4 regions of the Anaerocolumna sp. genome follow, and region 3 is predicted to be linked to each of the others. Evidence: riboswitches for the same ligand, from Rfam matches in the RefSeq annotation. Region 3 holds a riboswitch; each other region holds the start of a gene.

Region 1 (4,222 bases), on a different contig from region 3:
TAGGGTCCTCTAAGGTAATTACATGGGTGTTATAATTGGAATTTATCACATCAATTAAGGAGGCCAGAGATGTTGATTTACCACTTCCTGTAGGTCCCGTTACTAGAACCAATCCTCGTTTCTTAGCTGTGAGTTCTACAACTGAACTTGGAATCCCCAGCTGTTCTGGTTTTGGAATTGTAGTACCCACCAGACGAATTGCCGTTGCATAGGAGCCTCTTTGCTTGAATACATTGACACGATATCTACCCAGGTTGGGAATAGAATAAGAAAAATCCACCTCTCCTTTCGTCTCTAAGACAGTTCTAAAATGTTCAGGAACAATTGGCATTATTAATTCCGATGTATCATTCGGCATATATTTTATGTCCCCAACATCCTGCAGCTCACCGTTGACCCTGCATTTTGGAGGCACCCCAACTGTAATATGGAGATCGGAGGCTCCTATATCCTTTGCAACCTGTAGTAATTCCTCTATAGTAACCATACCTTTTCCCTACTTTCTTTTACCTAATCATCAAATAATATTTTCTTCATTTCAGAAATGGAAGTAATACCATGCAATACTTTTTCTGACACACTGGTTTTCAAAGTTTTCATTCCTTCTGATAATGCCAGATTATTAATCATTAAGGCATTACCTTTTTTACTTACTAATTCTTTCAGTGCAGGTGTTAAAGGCATAATCTCATATATTCCGATACGGCCAAAATATCCCGTTTCATTACACATATGACATCCGGTTGCTTCATATATTACCTGTTCTTCATCCTCCTTAAGTCCAAGCAATTCCTTTTCCAATTTATTCGCCTGCTTTTCCTTCTTACAATATGGACATAATCTTCTCACTAACCGCTGTGCTATAACTCCAATAGTTGCATCAGCAATCAGGTAAGGTTCCACTTCCATGTCTTCTAGTCTTGTAATGCTGCTAGCCGCACTATTTGTATGAAGAGTACTTACTACAAGGTGTCCGGTAATGGAGGCTTTAATAGCAATCTCAGCAGTTTCATTATCTCTAATTTCACCAATCATGATAATATCCGGATCCTGCCTTAGGATGGATCTGAGAGCACTGGCAAATGTTAAATCTGCTTTTGGATTTACCTGAACCTGATTCACTCCGTCAATATTGGCTTCTACCGGATCTTCTACCGTAATAATATTAACATCTTCCTTGTTTAACTCACTAAGTGCTGTATAAAGGGTTGTGGACTTACCGCTTCCAGTGGGTCCGGTTACTAATATCATCCCATGAGGTTTAGAAAGAATGGCATTGAATTTCTCCATTTCTTCATCCGTAAAGCCAAGCTCCTTCTTGTCCTTTGTAAGACCTCTTTTAGAGGTAAGTCTCATTACTATCTTCTCTCCATAAATCGTTGGCAGTATCGACACACGAATATCGTACTCTTCTCTGTCTATGATCATGGCTATTCGCCCGTCCTGAGGCTTTCTCTTTTCAGAGATATCCATATCTCCCAAAATCTTAACTCTGGCTACAATTGCTGAAAGCAGGCTGTTGTCATATTTCATAATTTCTTTTAATATACCGTCAACCCGGTATCGTATACGTATTGTTTTCTCAAATGGTTCTATATGTATGTCGCTTGCCCTTTGCCTGACGGCCTGTTCAATCATGGTCTTTACTAATATTACAATAGGTGAATTATTTATATCTTCATTATTCTCTTTTTCTTCCTTCTCTTTGTCCAGTATCTCTTTTTCTTTGGTATATCGCTCTGCCACCTCCATGGCTTCCGCATTTCCATAATACCTATCTATTGTTGCTGCAATTTCTCTGGGAAGTGATATTACTGGTGCTATCTTAAAATTGGTTATGATAGAAAGATCATCAACAGCCAGAATATCCATAGGATCGGACATTGCTACCCTAAGGGTATTAGGATCCTTTTGATCAAATTCAAAAGGAATCAGCATATATTTTCGTAGTATCTGTTCGTTAACCATGTTAAGAATATCCTGTGGAATTTTAATACCAGTAAGCTGTACAATATCTATCTTAAGTTGTTTTTGAAGTGCTTTAGCAATGGCAAGTTCATTCACATAGCCTAAATCCACTAATGTTTCACCTAATTTGCGATTGCCTTTCTTTTGCTCTGATAAGGCAGTCTTAAGGTCCGTTTCCGTAATAAGACCTTCCTGGATTAATATATCACCTAGTCTTTTTTTATTTTTTCTAAAATCCATTCCTGCTCTCACCGATTCCTTTTATTTTTCAATCTTTTACCAATAGGACTTTAGTCCTATTGTATCATAAATCATATATATAATCACCTAAAATTAACAATTCAACAAAATTTTTATTAAAAAAGCAAAAAAAAGCAACTAAACAAAATAGAAATATTTTGTATTAGCTGCAACTGAACCACCATAGGGGCTATATATACTATACATGATATATTTTCCCCGACAGGCTTCTTGTTTTGCGTCCTTATCTTTCGATAAGTTTGCCCTGACTTATGATTTATATGATTATATTAAAATATGATACATTATAATTCTTTCCAATGCAACATAATTATGCACAAAAGATTACCATAAGTATTCTTGTAATCTCTGCCTTTTTAAGTTCAGCTATTTGTAACAATATAAAATTCTAGTCAACTTGCCGGTTTTCTTTCATATTTTTAGTCACATTTCACATTTTAGATTAAAACTCAGTCTTTGCATATTTACAAAATATGCTTTTACATTCTGGGCTTTTTATAACATATACCATAGAGTTTAGACCCTCCATGATTTTTTAAGTTTATTAATCAGAAGGATCTCTGCAGAGGTATCTATATCCGGATTGGAATCCGGATGGTATTTTTTAGCCAAAATTTTATAGAACCTTCCAAGCATTTCCCTCTCGTCATCGTTAAACTCACTGCTGATACTGCTGCTACTGCTGCTATTAAAATAATTATTGAAATTTTCCTGATAGGCATATTTACGGTATCTCTTGCTAGTCTTTTTAATATTGATTCTTTCTTCAAGGATTTGATTCAGTTGATTTAAGTATTCAGAGTTCATTAACTCTCCGAACACATTGTAGCATCTGTCATATTCACTGGCAGCAATACCGTATTCTTTTTGAAAATCCTCTTTGGCCTGACGATACTCTTTTAATATTTCCTGGTGATGTTTACGTGCCAGATATTCCTCTGTTTGCTGGTATTCATTAAGAATTCTATCTTGTAAGGGCTCAAGCTCTGACTTTATAATCGACCATATTTCATCTCTGCTGATATTTATTCCTTTTGCTATCGAATCAATTTTATTTTCTCCTATACAGTCTTCCAAATCATAATCAATCAAGTCATAATAATGTATCACACAAAGGGAATAGGGTTTCTCTTCATGTAAACTTATCCTATAGGCTTTATTAATAGGACGTTCATATTTTTCATCACTCATTTTATAAGTATAAGTTTTACCAGTCTGCCCGTTATTAGACCAAGTATATGAATCCACCAGGATTTCTTTTGGCTCTCCTAATGTATTCGTTGGTATATCATGTAATTCTTCTATATGACAATACAAAATGACACCTCCAGGAATAATTCTACCTATGATTCACTCTACGTTTTAAGTATAGTATTCTTTAAAGTCTTATTTGTATGCAAAGGTAAACCGTAATCTGTTATTCTAAAATAGAAAGAAGCTGCCTGTACTGAATCCAACATGTTGGACAGTATTATCAAGCAGCCTCTTTCTATTTGTATATTTCTTATTATTATAATTGTTCAAATATTTTAACGCCTTTTGTATTAATATATCGATACATAATGCCGCTAAGAATTAGCAATACCAGTGCCATAAGCCCATTAATAACAGCCAGTCTTATGTTTAGTACCATCATTAATATAAAAGGTAAAAATGATAGAAACATATTTAATAAAACAGCTATTGTTGTTGAAGCGCTTTGTTTAATAACCGTTACTTCCGAAGTCCAGTTTAAATTCGGCATTTTGAGATTTACTAATAATCCAAATATAGATACAAAAAATGCAAATGCGGTTGGTAACAGTATAATTATAAATAAATCCAATAAAGATAAATGCAGTCCAATAAATACGATAATTGAATTTATGAGTATAGCAGGTATGGTTAAAATAAGATTCAGAGCAATTTTACTATTAAATATAGTCTTTTCTGTTACCGGCGATTCTTTTAATATCCATAGATTCCTTCCTTCCAGGGAAATGGAACAGGCTGT
Region 2 (4,222 bases), on a different contig from region 3:
ATTTTATAATTTAAAACATCCATCTTCCAGCCGGCTGCTTCTACTGTCTTTTTCTCAGGAACTTTTTCTTTCTCTTTTTCTTTATTCTCTTTACTTATTAAAGGGGGTGTAACAATAATATTATTGGGTTTATCTTTTGAACATCCTGTAAAAACCACCATCATAAATAGCATGATTATAAAGGTAATAAATCGCTTTTTCATAACTTCCTCCATTATATTATAAAAGCTTATTTCTCCTTATCCACTTTATGTACATTCTACACATTAACACAAAATTGTGGCAAATATGTGAAATATTTTATGAAATATTCTGAAAATCCGGGGGAAAAAGAAACTTACATAATTTTACTAGCGTATTTGTCCTAGCTATAGTATTATCACGAATCCTCCACATAATCAAGTTATTTTTTATATATACATGTCTCAATTTGATGTATATGGTTTTATTTTATACAAATACTATTCAAAAAAGGAGGAAATGCAATGGTACCATTAAAAGATAATAAAGGAACGCCAACCAAAAGAACTGCTGCGAAAGATAATACAAATATGACTAACAAAGATAACGCAAACGATGGGAACGGAGCATCGGATATGGACAAACAGGGCACTAAAGTAAACGAATTGGTAGATTCGGGTTTAAAAATCACTAAAACCCAATAATGTTCTTATGAAAACTGCCATTGGGAAAGTATACTCCCCATGGCAGTTTTTCAAGAATCCTTACTAATCAAACATAGTAAGAAATATATATTTAATTTATAAAAGCGCTCTCTATTTCAGAAATCATTTTTTAAATCGAACTCCGATCCTGGATGAATACCAGATATCAGTGTCAAGAGAAATCATCTATTTCCAGCTTTTATTTTGACTTTTGTTTTCTGTCTTATCCTCTGTTTTATCGGAACTACAGTCTACTAAAGAATTAGTTTTTAATTGATGATCTTTTTTGTTAATGTTATTTCTGCCTTTATTATCTTTTCTCTCTCTCATTACTTTACCATTCCTTTCAAAACTTTCAATTTATTAAGAAAAAGCTGAATGGTTTCTTCCTCTTTATTCTTATCTGCATTTTTTCTTCCCAGTCTGTCACATAAGCCTAATAGGGCAACTTCATTAATATCCGTATAATTTATCATCTCTTTTGGTTTTGCAAAAGGCAAATCTTTGGTAACATACAATATATGCATGTGATACCTCACAAGGCCTATTACATCATTAATAAACTCTTCTTCACAAGAAAAATATGACAAAAATCTTCTGGTTAATTCTGCTCCTACTTTATCGTGATCGTATGCGGTAATTTTTCCTTTTTTCTCTCTTGTTGTATCCGGTTTCCCTAAATCATGTAATAATGCGGCCCACATAAAGGCCTCCGGATTTTTGCTTTTTTCTCTTACTTTAGCAGCTTCCTCTACAACAAGCATAGTATGATTCCATACATTTCCTTCCGGATGGTGTACGGTGGATTGTTCTGTTTCCTTTAACCTTAATAACATAGAAAAAGGAATGTCTTGAAATATATGATTATTAGATAAACTATTTAAAAAGTCTGATGGTTTTTCATCTTCCATTAAATGTTGATGGATTTCGTTAAATAAATTAACTTTTTTTATGGAGTAATTATCTCCCTCGTCTTTTAAAACCTTCCTACTATTTAAATCAGCTATCTCCATTTTTTCTGCACTCCTCTTTCTATGTGATATTATTATTTTCATAATATATAAATTTTATGTAAGCTTGTTTTTATATAATCCATGGAAAAACAGTTTATTAAAGCAAGAAATGGCAGTCTTTTACTGACGGCCATTTCTTCTTTTCTCATGATGTAACTAGTAGTTCAAAAATAGAATATGAATTGGTTTCTTTAAGCTTTTTAAATTTATTTTCAAAAGATGCTAAATCATCATAAGTTAAATCTAATGCAATATTATAGAGTTCTGAAAACCCGTCCTCTATGTCATAGATGTCCTCTTCCTTTAATAAAGCATCCAGTTTTTCCACACTTAGATTCGTTACATTTTTGAATAGTTCCAAGTCCATGTTACACAGCTTAAATTCGTATTTCTCTAAACCCTCTCCCATAGTATACCGGGTAATAATCTTTCCCTTATGAAATAATAAGATACTAAAAACATCATCATCTAAATTACCGGTTCCAATAACCGGAGTCTCTAAATATTTAGATAAGTTTATTCCTTCTGTTTCCATGTTTTCTAAAGAATATGATTCATCATATACAGAAATGAATTTATTATTATTTATCAGTATCAGTTTTGGGGTGTTCTCAAATAAATCCTGGAGAAAACTAAATAGACTAAACTTATTATTTATATATTCATCATCAATAGATTCTGTCAAACCTTCCCGGATATTACTTATATTATTAGAGGTGGTATTATTACTGAAGTATTGCTCCAACTGTTTTTGTGTTTCTTTTGTATCTTCTGCAATTATATGAAAACTTGCATAATTTTGTCCCATTATATTCTCCTATCTAACGTTCTTATGTTGAATTATAAGAACATGAAAAAATCCGACTATCCTGTCTATTTACTCGGAATCAATAATAAATTTATTATTTTCGAAAATCATGGGGCTTATGCAAGAAAGAAATGCAAGGAAAGAGATATCTATTCTACTTAACGTAAAATAAATGTCCCTTAAAAAGTAACATAAAATTGCCGGTTGCACTACTTGCTATCTATACCCCAAGTGCCCAAATACAGGATATATCATAACGCATCAATTTTATTGAATTATATTCAATTTTTAATAGATGGCTCAACTGTTTACCATTCTATACCATGTTTATATATTAATCAAGCTATTTTATTTCAGGTAGAATCCTGCTTATATCTGTTTAAATATAATTTCTCAGATCATTAACTGACATTCTAAGCATAAATTCAGCATAACTAAATTCTATCGCCAAAGAAACTCTCCTATAATAAGTCTCTTCACTTATAATTCAGTACAGCTGAATTTATATTCAAAATGTACCTAGAATTATCAAACAAATCAAGATATGAATAATGACATATCCGATTCTTCTGCATTAGCAAGCATAGCGGCCGCACCGCCCGGTTTCACACCATCTATTAATTCTTCCATTTTAATTCCCATAACGTCCATACTCATGGTGCAGGCAATTAATTCTACTCCATTGTCTATTGCGGCTTGAATCAAGCTTTCCAAACTCTCCACATTTTTCTTTTTCATCACATTGCGAATCATTTTAGAACCCATACCTGCCATATTCATTTTGGACAAAGATAATTTTTTGCTTCCTCTAGGCATCATAAATCCAAACATTTTGCTCATAAAATCTTTTTTTACAGATACTTTTTTCGGCTTTCTTAAGATATTTAAGCCCCAGAAAGTAAAGAACATACTTACTTTTCGTCCCATGGCCGCTGCCGCATTCGCTATGACAAAAGAGGCAATGGCTTTATCTAAATCTCCTGAAAATACAATAATATTTTTGTTATTTCCTTCGGAAAGAGGTGCACTGCAATCTCCTCCGGATTGGGTGTTTACGCATCCTTTTTTGACAGAAGCTTTGGTTATTCCTCTCTCAGAAACTATGCCTTGAAATGTATTTCCGGTTCTTCTGCACCAGGCCTCAACATCCGCTGCGAATGCCTGATCCGTGGTAGTTATTTCTATTATATCATCATTCTCTGCATTTTTTATTGCTTCTGATAACTTCATAATTGGTCCCGGACATTGAAGGCCGCAGGCATTAATCTCAAGTTTATTCACCGGTTTTTCAGATACAGAAGCAGCTTCCAATTTATCCGGCACCGCTCTTTCTTCATCACGTACAATCATTGGTTTATTATAGTAGATTGTATTATATAAACGATAACCCCCTGATAAATTATAGCATTCATACCCGTTCTGCTCTAATATGCGGCAGGCAAGATATCCCCGAAGACCAATCTGACAGGTTACATACACTGGTTTTGATTTATCTAATTCATGCAGCTTCTCACGCAGATCATCTAATGGAATATTGATAAATCCATCTATAGAACCATTTGCATACTCCATACTGGTACGAACATCCAGCAAACTGACACTGCCATCCCTTGGTAGATCCTTTACTTCATTCCAATGGAAGATTTTAACCTTTCCGGTCATTATATTCTCTGCCACAAAGCCCGCCATATTAACCGGATCCTTTGCTGATGAGAATGGAGGTGCATATGCCAGCT
Region 3 (4,222 bases):
ATAATACAACAATTAAATTAAAAGGTGCAACCTTTGAACTTCTGGATTTATACCAGAATGTATTAAAAACCTCTGAAGAAACCGGAGAAGATGGCTCGGTAATATTTGATAAACTCAAACTGAATACCACTTATTATATTCGGGAAGCTGTTTCTCCAACCGGTTATAATTTAAGTACGGAATTATATGAATTCAAATTAACGGATGAGAACAAAAATATTACCTATGAATTTAAAAATAGTATCATCACTGGAAATATTATATTCTATAAGCAGGATGAAGAGAATCTTCCGCTTCCTGGAGCAGAATTTACTCTATATCATGAAAATGATACAAACTTTGAGAAGCCTTTGTCTACGGCAATCAGTGATGAACAAGGAAAAGTTGAATTCACAAATGTTCCATATGGCAGTTATAAAATAATGGAAACAAAAGCTCCTGAAGGTTTTATCCTATCCGAAGAAGTTTTAACAGCAACAATCCTTGAAAATTTAGTAATTGTTACAACGATACCGACGAGTATATCCAATACTAAAATAAAAGGGCAGCTAAAGATATTGAAGGTTGATAAAACCACATTAAAGCCTTTGGCTAACGCTAAAATCTCTGTGTATAGTGAGTCAGATGTTTTAATAGCAGAAAAAGAAACAGATGAAGATGGTATAGCTGTATTTGAAAATATACCTTATGGAAACTATTATTTTGTTGAATCCCAGGCTCCTTCCGGATATGTGCGGAATACAGAGAAACATCCTTTTACTATCAGCCAGAGCGGAGAGGTGATTCAAGTAACATTCGAGAATACTGTAATAACTAAACCAACTACACCAGGTGGTAACGAAGACAACGAGGAACCAAATAAGCCGGAAGAGAATAAACCGGAAGAAAATAAGCCGGAAGAAAACAAACCGGAGGAACCTAAACCAAAGGAAAATAAGCCCAAGGAAGAAAAACAGAAAGAACCTAAAGGCGGTAAAAAATCGGATACCAAAAAGTCAGAAGAAGAATATGAAATTGATCCGGACGGTGTACCATTAGGCGGAAAAGAAGGAGATAATGGTAATAACGGAAGTGTAAACAAAGCAGGAACAGAGAAACTACCAAAAACCGGAGAAAGCAGCAGGATTGGATTTTATATAACTGGAGTAATTATGATTTTTATTGGATTCGTTTTAAAAGTAAGAAGAAAACATCATGCGTAAAAGAAAGTAATATTCTATTGTTAAGACGGGATTCTATTCCGTCTTAACAATTATGTAAAACACAGGAATAGATTTAAAATGTCTATAATTAACAAAGACTGTGAAATAAATATTGCTTAACAGTATGTATTCTACTGGAGACAACTATGAAAACTGGGAAAAAAAATAAATTTCTTTCAATAAGTTTTATATTCATAGGCCTATTAATTATGATATATCCCAAAGCCTCTGATTTATACAAAATGTATCAACAACAAAAATTAATAAAAATCTGGCAACAAAGTTTTAATATTATTGAAAAAAACAGTAGTTCCGATCATGATACTGATTATGACAATTACCGTGAGGAAGCCGGGTTCAATAAAGCAGTGGAATTAAGGAATCAAAGTGCAGAAAATAAAGGCATTGGCAACAACATGGAAAATGCAAATGACTCTTTAAAAGGTATAACTGAAGACAATAACGGAGCAAACACTGGAGGTCTATCAGAAAAACTGCAAGAGGATATTGGTATTGAAGGAATCATTAAGATTGAAAAAATAGATTTGGAACTGCCAATATTAACAGATGCCACCGAAAAAAACATGAAAGTATCAGTGGCATCCATTAAAGGCACCGGAAATCCTGGGCAAATTGGAAATTATGCTATTGCAGGACACAGAAGTCATACTTATGGTAAAAATTTTAACAGACTCGATGAAGTTGAAGTAGGAGATTCTATAATAATTAATAACGGTAAAAAGCAATTTAATTATGAAGTAATGGAAAAATTATACGTAAAACCTGAGGAAGTAGAAGTATTAGAGGGTAATGTGACAGACAAAGAAATTACATTAGTTACCTGTCATCCCATGATTAATCCAACCCATAGGTTAATTATAAAAGGAAAAATAAAGGATTAAAATCATTCAAAACCAATCCACGATATAGGACTTTAGACCTATATCGTGGGATGGATATATATGTTAATATATAAAATATAAATACAAATAGTATAACATCGACTTTCAAGCGATAATAGCAAACTTAGTGAAAACTAAAGACGCAAAGCTAAAGGGCCTTCCTTATATAAAAGATGGCAGCCAGTTACCGAAAGGGGAGTTTTTTATGTTTAAAAAACAAATTTTTATTCCCTTATTATCATTTGTTTTAATGTTTAGTTTTATGGTTGATATGGTACAAGCCTCTGGTTCGGATTTTTACAGTGAAGATCTGGAACATGGAATAATCAGTATTCAATATCTGCCAAAGAGCGACAGTAATACAAAAGTAATAATTCAAAAGGGAAATCAAAAGTATATTTATGATCTTAATTCCAATAATACATTTCCGCTGCAATTAGGAAATGGAAATTATACCATATCTGTTTTAGAACAAAAAAGTGGAAATAAATATAAGCTTATTAATAAAGATACGGTAAATTTGAATATAAAGAATGAGAATGTTGTATATTTACAATCCATTCAATCCATTCATTGGGATAAAGATATGAAGGCAATACAAAAAGCCAAAGCGCTGACAAAAAATTCAAAGAGTGATCAGGAAAAAATAGAAGCTATATATAATTACATAGTGAAAAATATAAGTTATGACAAGAAAAAGTCTGCTAATATAAACGCAGACTACATTCCATCTATTGAAAAAACCTTTACTACTTCAAAAGGTATTTGTTATGATTATTCAGCTTTATTTGCCGCAATGCTAAGAAGTGTTGACATCCCTGCAAAACTAGCTATGGGTTATGGGAAAGATATAGACGAATATCATGCATGGAATCAGGTTTATTTTAAGGACAGTAAACAATGGGTTACAATTGATACGACATATGATGCAGGTTTTAAAGACAGTAAATCAAAGAAGTCAATGATAAAAGAAGCTGCGGATTATAGTGTAGAAAAAATCTATTAAAATGTCTTGTTATTAACCCATAAAATTTATGAAAAATAATTGATTTACTTAAGTATAAAGGGGCCTTGCAAAATAGCTAATTTAAGCTATTTTTGCAAGGCTCCTTTTGGGGCTCTGTATCAAGTTTATTATAGAGCTCTTTTTAGTTTGAAAAACTTCTTTTGGATACACAGAAAGCATAAAGAACAAAAAAATTCTTCCTATTTACAGGATAAAGAGTTCTTAGAAAAAGATATTATAAATATATAAGAATAGAGAACAAATTATTATATAATTTATAAAATGGTAAGGGAGGAATCCTATGAAAAAGATTGTATTAGTAGTAGTGTTTGCAGCATTCATTATTTCTCTGGCTGGGTGTAAAAAGAATGTGGAAGAAGAAGCAAGTGAATCTATAGCAGAAAGTTTTGTAGAAAACCCAGAAATAGCTGATATGGATATTGGAGGTACTGTTGTTGTAAAGAACGAAGATGGATCGGAAGTCAGCTATGGAAGTACCCAATGGCCTACTTCAGATTTAGTAAAAGATGTGCCGGTATGTAAGAGTGGATTAATTACCGGAACGGTAGATAGTGAAGAGTATTCTACTATTTACATGGAAGAGGTAAAAGAAAAAGATGCATTGGAATACCTGGAAGAACTAAGGAGGAAGTTTCCAGATAATAGCTATGAAGTGAATGCAGACGATATTATATCATATGGCGGGGAAAATTCTAATGGCATTGCAGTTGTGATATATTATGATATTGCCAGCGAAAGTATATCTATTTCAGTATCAAAGGTAACTGAATAATGAAAAGGTAGTAAAATGGAAAAAACTATTTCATTTAGTAAAGAACGTAAATTAAAAGGAGATGGAGATATATGTATTGTAAATATTGCGGAAAAGAAATAAATGATGACGCAAATTTCTGTGATGGATGTGGCGGAGAAGTTCAAGGTGACACTATGAATAAACAAACTGCCGAAAACGAAAATATTAATAAAGGTAACGATAATATTTCAAGTACTGGTAAGGTAAAAAAAGATTCCAGTAACAAAGTAATATTTATACTTTCCTATTTGGGAATTTTATTCTTTCTACCCCTTGTAGTCTGTCCGGAATCTAAAAC
Region 4 (4,222 bases), on a different contig from region 3:
AAAGAGTAGTTCCTAAAGTATCAGATAAAGAGGATGCAGGTGATGCCAAGGTCATTATATTACCTGAGGATTCAAGTAGAGGAGGTAAAGTTAGTGGAGGCAAGGCTAGCGAAGGTAAAGCTAGTGGAAATCAATCCAAAAAGGACGAACCCACATCTTCTGATGAATCTAATTCATCTTTAAGTGGTGACAGTAATGGGCAAGAAGCGAAAATTGTTGAAGTAAAACCAGAACAACATACTTATGATACTAAAAAAGAAGAGGAAATAGAAGCCAAGATAGAAGAGGCGATAGAGGATGAAAAAGAAGAAGCAGATGAAGACAAGAGTATTACAGTTTTCCAAGTTGTAAAAGAGGTAATAAAGGATAATTCAATTATTACAACTATTATTGCAATAGGATGTATGTTAATTCTTCTTGGTGGCGCTTTGTGGAGGTATATGGAATATAAAAGCCGAAGGAAATAAAGCGGTCGCAGCGGTAGAAACAATTGTAAGAGCAAATTAAACAAAGCAGAATTTAAGCGAAGAATCTCATTTTAAGGTGAGATTCTTCGCTTATTGACTGAATTCATGGCCAGCCTAGTGGGAGGAAGACCACTTAAACTGGCTCGATATGTGCAATAATATAAGACTTTGCTTCATGTCATTGGGTTAAATCACTATATATTTAAAAGACTTAAATTCTGTTTTTGCTATCTTTTCCAGCCATAACCCGGGAACCGATAAATGCCACAATTGGTACGCTCAGAATAATACCTATACTTGCCGTTATGGCTCTTATTATTTCAAGGGCAATTAAATCCGTATTAATGATCTGCGAAAATGGAATTCCATAAGCAAATATCATAAGTACAAGATTTAAAGAGGAACCTGCAAATGCTAAGATTAATGTATTTGCCATTGTGCCCATAGCATCTTTACCGATATTCATTCCGGATTGAAACAATTCAATAGATTTCATTGTTGGGTTCACTGAGTGTAATTCGTAAATTGCAGAGGATATACTCATTCCCGTATCCATAACTGCTCCCAGAGCGGATATCAGTATTCCGGCAACCAGTAAATCTCTTACTTTCAAACCGTTATCCGTAGCTATTAACAGCATTGATTCAGCTTCTTCCATATTTAATCCGCTGATATGTGCTAATTTACCTACTATGTATGCAAGTATTCCTGCCACCAAGACTCCTAATATTGTACCTGTTATAGCAGAGAATGTCTTGGGATTGATTCCGTCCAGTAATATCAGGCATACTATGGTAGTTACTACAACAATTAATATGGTTAGGGGAAGTACCGGAACTCCTTTTGAAATCAATGGTACCAGAATATTCAATACACAAAGGATTGTAAAAATTAATCCCACCAAAGCCATAAACCCTTTCTTTCCGCCAATGATACATAAGAGAGCAGAAAAGAGAATAATTATCCCATATATTAAAAAGGAGCGGTCATAATTATAGATGGAAGCACTAAATTCTCCGTCGTGAGTATCTATTCTGGCGATAATCCTGGTTCCTTCTTTTGCATAAACATTGTACAGCAGTCCCAGATAGTTATCTATGATTTGTGTCTCACCTTTATGTTCGCCGCTTAATATCTTGATTTCAAGCAGCTGGTGTCCACGCTTTAGTCCTTCGGAATTCTCATCTATTTGTGTATTATCTTCTAAAACTTTAATTACTTTTGCTTTCACATATTTGATCGGTGAATTGGCACCGGTTTTATAATTTTCCGGATTGCCTTGATTAGCAAAATATAACAGAATTGAAAAAAATGCAATAAATATTACCGCAGCTGCTACTTTAATAATCAGTGTTTTCCTCTTATCCAATGTTATTCTCCTTATACAACAGTATTTGCAAGAAGATCTGGAGGTCTGAAATAATAGCCTTGCAATCTATTATTATTTACAGGGTCTGTAGTAAATATTAGCATTTTTTACAAAAAAAAGCAACTTATAATTACAGATTTTGTTTAAATGTTACGGTTTCAATTACACTTGAATTTGAAAGCCACAGCAGAAAATAATGATTCTGGATTTCAGGGGAGTCTTTATATGTGGAGCACGGGCCAATATAAAAGGAATTTTAATAATATAGTCATTCTGGGAGTAATTTAGCAAAACTAAAGCTCATACTGGAAGGACCCTTATTCATGGGCGGCATACCTTTCAAGCTCAGAATGACCATTTTATTATCTCTTTCAATACACTTTAGCAGGTTTCTAATCAGAGAATATTCCAAGAAAATGTAGGTTAACAAAAAATAGTCATAAAAAAAGCAAGATATGGATTGAAAATTGTTGAAAATTAGTTCATAATTAATAAGATATATATTATTATTAAGATATGAAATATAATAGAGTTTAGAAAATTATAAAAACATTACATATATTAGATTGGCAAACCTATTGAAAGATAGGGACGCAAAGCTAGAAGCCTGTCGGAAAATAATATGCATTTCCTATGGTCGTTCAGTTGCAACTAAGGTAGAATCAGTATGATTTTACTTAGTTGTTTTTTTATTTTTAATTAGGTTTATTATTAGATGGAATAAAAATGCATTAGAAGGAGTGTTATGAATGATAAAAGTGTTAATCGTTGATGATTCTGTTTTTTCACAAAAAATTGCTGCTAATTTAATTAAAAAAAACATGGATGATGTAGAACTTAGCTTTGCAAATGATGGAGAAGAGGGAATTGAACTATATGAAAAATTAAAACCGGATTTTGTTATTACTGATTTGTTAATGCCCAAATTAAGCGGACAGGAACTGATAAGATTAATAAAAGCACAGGATGAATTCGCAAAGATAATTGTAATATCTGCAGATGTTCAAAAAAACATTCGGGAAGAGGTAGAAGCTTATAATATATTGGCTTTTCTCAATAAACCGTTACAAGATGAAAAAGCTCAGTTAATTTGTAATTTAATGAGGGAGAAGATAGATGGATAGGTCCAGTTTCAGATATGATATATTAAAAGAGGTATTTAATATAAGCGTAGGTAAGGCTGCTGATTTGCTTTCAGAAATTACCGGTAAAAAAATATTGTTAAAGATTCCGGATGTAACAATTTTAGACAGAACAAAAAACGACATAGAAATATCAGAATATCTTCCTATTAAATTTGCCGGGGCATTAATGGTTTCCACTATTTCATTTAAAGAAAATTTAACTGGAAAAGCGAATTTGATTTTCCCGGCTGAAAAAATGAAAGCTTTTATACATCTGTGTCTGAATGAAGATATTCATGATGAAGATAATTTGAGTTTTACAGATATAGATTTTGACATAATTAAAGAAATCGGAAACATTATTTTAAATTGCATTTTGGGAGAGACCGGTAATTTACTTAATATCAAACTCCAATATTCTCTGCCGGAAGTTAAAATATACAATCATATTAATTTCAGAGAAGATATTGATGAAAACGAATATCAGCATATTTTAGTCTTATACATAACTTTTATTATAGATAGTACAGAAATTGAAGGTACTATCATAGTTGATTTAGCATTACAATCTTTAAACGAGTTAATTAGAAAAATTGATCAGATAGAGGCTGATATTTATGAATAACTATTGTTATGAAGTATTAAATAATGTTAACGAAGGTATTATTATAGTAAAAGAGAATTTTGAAATTTTTTTTTGGAATAATTATATGGAGGCTATTACCAATATAAAAAGTTCAAATGCAATGGGGAATAATCTATATACAGTGGTACCAAGCCTGAATAAGAATTATTTTAAAAACGTAGTTAAAAACATACTAAATGATGGATATGCTATGTTTTTTTCTGCTGCTATGCATCAGGATCTAATGCATACGGAAGAAAGGTTTAATATAAAAATCAGCAGAATTCAGGATGAAAACAAGACATCCCTGCTTCTGGAATTCCATAATGTTACCGGGCAGATGACTCAAATCAAACAGCTTAAAAAATATATCAAAGAATTGTATCATGTAAATAGAGAGTTAAAAGAGAAAGAAAAAGAGATTGAATATCTGGCTTATTACGATCAGCTGACAGGTGTTGCAAACAGAACATTATTTTACATTCTTGCTGAAAAATATATTCAAAATGCAAAGAGAAATAATAGCTTATTAGGTATTATTTTTATAGATATAGATAAGTTTAAAAGCATCAATGACACTTATGGACATCAAGCTGGAGATAAAATCATTATCAAAGCAGCTAATATTCTAAAAAAA

Evidence for each region. A riboswitch is a leader RNA that binds a small molecule or an ion and turns the genes downstream of it on or off. The one in region 3 is predicted to bind cyclic di-GMP.
Region 1: another riboswitch for cyclic di-GMP. It lies ahead of RT261_RS12950 (GspE/PulE family protein); the one in region 3 lies ahead of RT261_RS18900 (transglutaminase-like domain-containing protein).
Region 2: another riboswitch for cyclic di-GMP. It lies ahead of RT261_RS06350 (hypothetical protein); the one in region 3 lies ahead of RT261_RS18900 (transglutaminase-like domain-containing protein).
Region 4: another riboswitch for cyclic di-GMP. It lies ahead of RT261_RS12735 (response regulator transcription factor); the one in region 3 lies ahead of RT261_RS18900 (transglutaminase-like domain-containing protein).

What each region holds. Positions count from the first base shown of each region.
Region 1 is NZ_DAMAUC010000015.1:14,193-18,414, forward strand. It holds gene RT261_RS12945 (type IV pilus twitching motility protein PilT) at 1-487, opposite strand, end outside; gene RT261_RS12950 (GspE/PulE family protein) at 511-2,208, opposite strand; cyclic di-GMP riboswitch class I at 2,374-2,483, opposite strand; gene RT261_RS12955 (hypothetical protein) at 2,746-3,546, opposite strand; gene RT261_RS12960 (hypothetical protein) at 3,740-4,222, opposite strand, start outside.
Region 2 is NZ_DAMAUC010000005.1:151,536-155,757, forward strand. It holds gene RT261_RS06330 (aryl-sulfate sulfotransferase) at 1-203, opposite strand, end outside; gene RT261_RS06335 (hypothetical protein) at 486-665, shown strand; gene RT261_RS06340 (hypothetical protein) at 852-995, opposite strand; gene RT261_RS06345 (HDIG domain-containing metalloprotein) at 995-1,678, opposite strand; gene RT261_RS06350 (hypothetical protein) at 1,824-2,486, opposite strand; cyclic di-GMP riboswitch class II at 2,676-2,759, opposite strand; gene RT261_RS06355 (DsrE/DsrF/DrsH-like family protein) at 3,024-4,222, opposite strand, start outside.
Region 3 is NZ_DAMAUC010000033.1:38,776-42,997, reverse strand. It holds gene RT261_RS18910 (collagen binding domain-containing protein) at 1-1,202, shown strand, start outside; gene RT261_RS18905 (sortase) at 1,349-2,104, shown strand; cyclic di-GMP riboswitch class I at 2,212-2,296, shown strand; gene RT261_RS18900 (transglutaminase-like domain-containing protein) at 2,310-3,110, shown strand; gene RT261_RS18895 (DUF6591 domain-containing protein) at 3,412-3,903, shown strand; gene RT261_RS18890 (DUF4870 domain-containing protein) at 3,975-4,222, shown strand, end outside.
Region 4 is NZ_DAMAUC010000014.1:67,556-71,777, reverse strand. It holds gene RT261_RS12745 (InlB B-repeat-containing protein) at 1-467, shown strand, start outside; gene RT261_RS12740 (YibE/F family protein) at 679-1,836, opposite strand; cyclic di-GMP riboswitch class I at 2,395-2,489, shown strand; gene RT261_RS12735 (response regulator transcription factor) at 2,586-2,960, shown strand; gene RT261_RS12730 (chemotaxis protein CheC) at 2,953-3,585, shown strand; gene RT261_RS12725 (diguanylate cyclase domain-containing protein) at 3,578-4,222, shown strand, end outside.